DNA from 3 places in the Paenibacillus sp. PvR133 genome. Region 1 is predicted to be linked to each of the others. Evidence: riboswitches for the same ligand, from Rfam matches in the RefSeq annotation. Region 1 holds a riboswitch; each other region holds the start of a gene.
The links. A riboswitch is a leader RNA that binds a small molecule or an ion and turns the genes downstream of it on or off. The one in region 1 is predicted to bind thiamine pyrophosphate.

Region 1 (2,267 bases):
CGGTTTACAGTAGCCGCGACTATTCTATATAATTTATGTAACCATGTTTCATAGTGTGAAACGAATATGGATACAAGAGGAGCGCTTCACGATGGAAGACCGTAAATTAACCGTTCGCGCTGTAGAGCGTGCACTTGATATATTGCTGTGTTTTACCGCAGATTCGGATCTTGGCCTGACGGAGATTGCCTCCAAAATTGGTCTACATAAAAGCACGGTTCATCGGCTGCTGACTACGTTAGAGGATCGGGGCTTTGTCGTTCGGAATGCCGAAACGGAAAAATATCGACTTGGCTTCCGCATTTGGGAGCTATCCACGCATTTGTCCCAAAGCGACGAGCCGGCGGTGTTGTTACAGCCTGCAATGGAAGGACTACGTGATCGTCTGGGCGAGACGGTCAGCTTGTACTTACGGGACGGCAGCATGCGTATTCGCATACAAGCCGTGCAGAGCAATCAGGCGATCCGCAGGGTTGCGCCTGTAGGTGCGCGTATGCCGCTGGCTGTAGGGGCCTCCAGCAAGGTGCTGGCAGCCTTTATGCCGCCGCAAGAGCTGGAAGCCCTGCTAAGCGGGGATGAATGGCCGTCCTCAGTAGACCCGGAGGTCTATAAAGCCCAGCTGCAGGACATTCGCGAGACGGGCTATGCGACCAGCTATGAAGAACGGGAGCCAGGGGCTGCTGCTGTGGCTGCCCCAATTGTAAACCGGAAGGGACAGGTCACTGCGGCTTTATCTGTATCCGGTCCGGTCAGTCGGCTTGCACCCGAGACGCTACATGACTTTGCTCCGATTTTGATTGAAGCGGCGAAGGAAATGGGACTTATGCTTCCGTAACAAGAATGAGCACAGTTGAAGCAAGCAAAGTGATTTGATGGGGAGCGTCTCCTTAGTAAAGGGAACCTAGAAGGGTTGCCAAAGCCATAAATTTAAAGTAGTCTGGTAAGGATGGCGGGATATCTGTTATAGCCGCCTCATGTGAATAGAAGTATCACAGTTACTGGGGGAGCCTGTAATGCCGGGCTGAGATGGAATCGTGCAAGATTCCGGACCCTTTGCACCTGATCTGGATCATACCAGCGTAGGGAAGTAATCGGCCATTGAAATGTATACGCGGCTGCTGTCTACAGTGGCGCATTGGAATAGGATTATTCCACATGCGTACTGTCTGGATAGCTGCCTCGTTAGATTAGCCGGTTCCCTAGGGAACCGGCTTTTTTGCATAGATCAGCGCCACCCTGGGAATGGTTCCGGATCGGTGTGTCATTTCATCGAAACGGGAGGAATGGACAATGAAGCCGACAGAAGTAGAAGGAACAAAAGGAACAGAATTGAAATCAACAGAAGTAAGATTGGTAGGAACAAAAGAAGTTGAGGTAGAGAAGACAAACGGGGAGCAAGCCAGAGGGGTAACGCCCTTTCCGGGGAGCCGTAAGGTATATATTCAAGGCTCACGGCCGGACATTGCCGTGCCAGAGCGCGAAATTGCTCTTCATCCTACACATACGCCGCAGGGCACGGAGCATCATGAGCCATTGCGTGTGTACGATACGAGCGGTCCCATGACCGACGAAGCCTATCAGGTCGATATCCGTCAGGGCCTGCCTCCATTACGGCGAGCTTGGGCCCTGGAACGGGGCGATGTGGAGGCTTACGAGGGACGCGCCGTCAAGCCGGAGGATAATGGACTGAAACCTGGCTCCAAACGGGAGACAGTGGAATTTCCCGGCGTGACCAACCGTCCGCTTCGTGCTTCGCTAGGACGTGTAGTGACGCAAATGCATTATGCGCGGCAAGGGATCATTACGCCCGAAATGGAATTTGCGGCGATCCGCGAAGGGGTGGAGCCTGAGTTTGTACGGCAGGAGTTGGCGGCTGGACGAGCCATTTTGCCTTCGAATATCAATCACCCGGAAAGTGAGCCAATGGTCATTGGGCGTCATTTTCACGTGAAGATCAATGCGAACATTGGTAATTCTGCGGTTACCTCCTCCATCGAGGAGGAAGTGGAAAAAATGACCTGGGCTGTGCGTTGGGGCTCGGATACAGTTATGGACCTGTCCACAGGCCGTAATATCCATACAACACGTGAATGGATCATTCGGAATTCTCCTGTACCGATTGGGACTGTACCGCTGTATCAGGCACTTGAAAAGGTGAACGGCGAAGCAGAAGCGCTGACGTGGGAGCTGTATCGCGATACGCTGATTGAGCAGGCGGAGCAGGGCGTGGACTATTTTACAATTCATGCGGGTGTATTGCTGAGGTA
Region 2 (2,267 bases), 3.7 Mb from region 1:
GTGCTTCGGCCCCATCGGTGATGACGTCCTCTTTTCCAGTAATGACAACCATTGTATTGAGCGTTTGAGCAGCCCGAATTGCCAGATCGACATTTCCGCTGTCAGCACTGTCACCAGCATCTACGCCTTTAATCTCACGCGCTTCTCCAACAAGATGCGCGACTTCGGCTGCATTGCCCCGCACCAATGAGATTTTGACTTCTCTCAGGATTCGCAGTGCCGATTCGGTTCTAAAGCTCGTTGCTCCCGCACCGACCGGATCTAGCAGGACCGGAACACCGTGTGCATTCGCCGATTGTCCAGCAATGATCATGGCATCCACCAGTTCGCGGTTCAGCGTACCGATGTTTAACACGACGGCTCCCGCTATTTTTGCCATGTCTGCTACTTCCTCGGGTGCATAGGCCATCACCGGGGAGGCGCCCAATGCATACAGGCCGTTGGCCGTAAAGTTAGTGACTACCACATTGGTCATATTGTGAACGAGAGGTTTGCTGTTTTGTACCTTCGTCAGGAGATCCGAATAACTTTTTTCCCATGTACTCATAATGATTATCCTCTCTATAGTTGGTGGTTCAACAGGGCATTAACCGTACTTCACGCATCGAATCGCCAGGCTGACTATTCCAAGACCGCTGCCTGCATCTGGACCGGCCATTCTTCCTGGTTATAAGCCATGTCCCAGAACTTATATTCCAGCTGGCAGCTCAGTATAAAATGCTCAATCATCCGCTCTCGCTCAGCAGCCGTTGCGCCTTCTGCCCAAGCATCTACACGTTCTCGGAACTTGAGTGTTGTATCATCAAGCTGGTCTCCATAGAAGCCCATCCATTCATAGAACGGATGAGACTCATCCGGCTTTACTTCATCCAGCAGCCTGCGACCAATCTCGGCATACGTCCACATACATGGCAGCAGCACAGCCAAGATCTCGCCCAGGCTGCCCTCATGCGCAACCGTCAGCATGTGACGGATATAGTGATGGGCCGACGGAGCGAGCGGATATCCCTGCAACTCTTCATAGCTCACCCCTGCGACAGCACAGAAATTTTGATGCGGATGAACCTCGCTGTGGAGAATAAAAGAGATTTGTTCATTAAATACAGCCATGTCCTCCCGATTCGTGCATTTGGAGATTGCGATGCCGTATATCCGCATGTAGGCGTTCAAATATTCAAAGTCCTGTTTTACATAGTGAATCAGCTGTCCCCTTGTCAAACTTCCTTCAGCAATACCTCTCACAAAGGGATGCTCAAAAATCGCTTGAAAAATGCCGTCCGCCTGCCGACGGAGTTCTTGTGTAAAACTCAATTTCCCCACCTCCATTAAATTGAAGAGCAAGAAGTCCTGTAAGAATATAATTCCGGAACAACGCTAAAAAGCCGCCCCGGAAAAATGGAGCGGCTTCAACAATAGGCCCAATACGCAAAAAACGCTTGAAACCTTATATACGAAGGCTCCACTTTCCTACGCTAGTACGAACTAGATCAGGTTCAAAGGGTCCAAGATACGCTCTTGTCTCAGCCATAGTGGCTCCCCTAGTGGACTTCTATTCTTTTGACTATTACTGTACATTCGTTCATATGCTATGTCAAACATAGTGTACAAAATATTAAATTTCCTCTAGTTAGGTGTTTTGGGCTTAGTGAGGGTGATGAATTACACTTTCCACTGCTTTGACCTTGGCATATTTCGGTTTCCACATTGCATCTTGTATAGCTTGTTCCACATCTGAAATGTGCGCCTGCGCTACCTGATCCTGAATCGCGGCTTTTGCAACCGCAATCGCAACAGCGTACGAAACTTCGCGTAATTTTCGGATATGAGGGAGTAGCGCACCGCCAGGCGTATTCGAATCTACACCATTGGCAACAGCAACTGCTGCCGCTGTAAACATCGCAGGGGTAATCCTTTTGGCTTTAACCACAATCGCACCCAGACCCAGTCCCGGAAAAACAAAGGCATTGTTCGCCTGTCCAATCTCAAAATTTGTATCGTTATAGGTAACGGGCTCAAAAGGACTTCCGGTTGCGATCAGTGCTCTGCCATCTGTCCACCGGATCAAATCCTCGGGTACTGCTTCTGCAAGGTTTGTAGGATTGGACATGGGCATAATGATCGGGCGTTCTACATGCTTTGCCATCTCCTTGATGATCTCTTCAGAAAAGGCACCTGCTACACCGGAAGTTCCAATCAATATCGTAGGCTTCACCTGACGGATGACCTCCAGTAGCGGTATTTTGCCGTCACCCGACCGGGTCCATGAG
Region 3 (2,267 bases), 190 kb from region 1:
CACCGTTAATTGATATTGGCGTGAACTTGATGCACCGTTCGTTTCATGCGGATCGGGAACAGGTGGTAGAGAGAGCCGCAGCTGTAGGGATTTCACCCCTGATTATTACCGGGACCAGTGTCCGCAGCAGTCGGGAGGCTTCTCAGTATGCAGCACGTTATCCGGGCAAGCTGTATGCGACAGCTGGCGTGCATCCCCATGATGCCAAAGACTGCAGCGCAGAGACGGTTCAGCAGCTCCGTCAGCTGGCGAGTCAGCCGCAGGTCGTATCCATAGGGGAATGCGGATTGGACTATAACCGAGATTTTTCGCCGCGTGATGTGCAGCGCCGATGGTTTGGGGAGCAAATCCAACTGGCGGGTGAGCTGAATATGCCGTTATTTTTGCATGAACGAGATGCACATGAGGATTTTGCCGCTATGCTGCGGGAGTATCAAGGGCTTGTCGATAAAGCAGTGGTGCATTGTTTTACAGGCACGGAACAAGAATTGCATACGTATGTAGAGATGGGACTGTATATCGGGATCACCGGCTGGATTTGCGACGAACGGCGTGGCAAACATCTGCGTGAACTGGTCAGAGATATTCCCTTGGACCGTCTGATGATTGAAACGGATGCTCCATTTTTGACCCCGCGTAATTTGCCCGTGAAGCCCAAAGAAGGGCGTAATGAGTCGATGTATCTCGCTCACATTGCTGCTACGATAGCCGAATGTACAGGCCGAAGCATGATGGAGATCGAAATCGCCACGACGGAGACAGCCAAACGTTTCTTCGGATTATAGGATTGTCAAAGCCATAGATGTGGTATATATTATAGTGAATTAAAAAAGCATTGTCGGGAGCTTGAGAAAGTCAGGCTGAGAGGGTGGCCCTTGCCACTGACCGTGAAATCTGATCTGGGTAATGCCAGCGTAGAGAAACCAAGAACACTATACAGGAATGCCGCTTGTTTCGCGGTTGTCGATAGATACAATGTATGTCCTAGCATTTTACCTTGACCCTGACTTTGGCTTGGTATCAGTGTAGTAGCTTAGACTACTGGTTATATAAGGCATATCGACGAATGATGTTTTGTATGGTGCTTCACCTTTTACTGCGCATAAAGCTTGCCTGGAGATTCAGCTCCAGACAAGCTTTTTTTTTATGGCCAAGAGGCCAATTATAAGGATAAGGGGAGCATGCAATAATGAATACTGCTGTAAGAGCGTCCAAAGGGTTGAAGCTGACTGATATTTTGGTCACGATTGTGATCGCTGTTGTGTTCGGGTTAGTCTACAAAATATGGGGACCTGCCTATGATTTGATGAAACCATTCGGTCTACACGCCGAGCAACTGATGTATGGCATGTGGTTTATGGCAGGCACGTTTGCTTATCTCATCATTCGCAAGCCGGGTGTTGCAATTTTGGCAGAGGTGGCAGCGGCAACGGTCAGTGCTTTTTTGGGAAGCGAATGGGGGATGTCCACCTTGTACTATGGCCTGCTGCAAGGCTTGGGAGCGGAGCTGTTTTTTGCGGCTTTTCTGTATCGGAACGCAAACCTGTGGGTTGCTTCGCTAGCTGCGGCCGGGGCGGCTGTCGCTTCTCTCATTTTAGACTTCAGCTACGGGTATATTGATCAGCTTTCGACCTGGAACTATGTTTTGTTTATTGGTTTTCGCATGATTGGCAGCATTGTGATTGCCGGGGTATTCGCGTTCTATCTGGCTAGGGCATTGGAGGTAACCGGAGTCACGCGAAGTTTGAGACCCGCAACGGAACAAGATTATAAGGGGCTGGATTGATGAGCCAGGCAACCGAAGATGTGGTGGCTTCGATCACCCGTCTTCGGTTGAAATTCCCCGGTGAGCAGGAGCTGCTTTTTCACAATATGTCTTTGTCTGTCCGCAAGGGGGAAAAGCTGCTGTTGCTGGGACCGAGTGGATGCGGTAAATCAACGCTGCTCCAAGTGTTAAGCGGTCTGATTCCACGCACGATAGAAGTGCCTATGAAATGCGATGCTGCTGTAATCCCAAGTGTCTCAGGTATTGTATTTCAAGATCCTGATACGCAGTTTTGTATGTCATATGCAGACGAGGAACTGGCTTTTGTGTTGGAAAATAATCAGGTTCCTCGTGAGCAGATGCGATCCCGTATTCGCGAGCTGCTGATACAGGTTGGTCTATCAACGGATGATATACACATGCCCATTGGCAGCATGTCACAGGGAATGAAACAGCGGCTGGCGATTGCGTCTGTGCTGGCTATGGAGCCAGAAGTGCTTTT

Region 2: another riboswitch for thiamine pyrophosphate. It lies ahead of tenA (thiaminase II); the one in region 1 lies ahead of thiC (phosphomethylpyrimidine synthase ThiC).
Region 3: another riboswitch for thiamine pyrophosphate. It lies ahead of JOE49_RS10395 (ECF transporter S component); the one in region 1 lies ahead of thiC (phosphomethylpyrimidine synthase ThiC).

The regions. Positions count from the first base shown of each region.
Region 1 covers NZ_JAFIBS010000001.1:2,133,875-2,136,141, forward strand. The annotation lists gene JOE49_RS09505 (IclR family transcriptional regulator) at 92-835, shown strand; TPP riboswitch at 991-1,103, shown strand; gene thiC (phosphomethylpyrimidine synthase ThiC) at 1,291-2,267, shown strand, end outside.
Region 2 covers NZ_JAFIBS010000001.1:5,870,494-5,872,760, reverse strand. The annotation lists gene thiM (hydroxyethylthiazole kinase) at 1-547, opposite strand, end outside; gene tenA (thiaminase II) at 622-1,311, opposite strand; TPP riboswitch at 1,448-1,550, opposite strand; gene JOE49_RS25640 (NAD-dependent malic enzyme) at 1,643-2,267, opposite strand, start outside.
Region 3 covers NZ_JAFIBS010000001.1:2,326,443-2,328,709, forward strand. The annotation lists gene JOE49_RS10390 (TatD family hydrolase) at 1-785, shown strand, start outside; TPP riboswitch at 830-939, shown strand; gene JOE49_RS10395 (ECF transporter S component) at 1,190-1,786, shown strand; gene JOE49_RS10400 (ABC transporter ATP-binding protein) at 1,786-2,267, shown strand, end outside.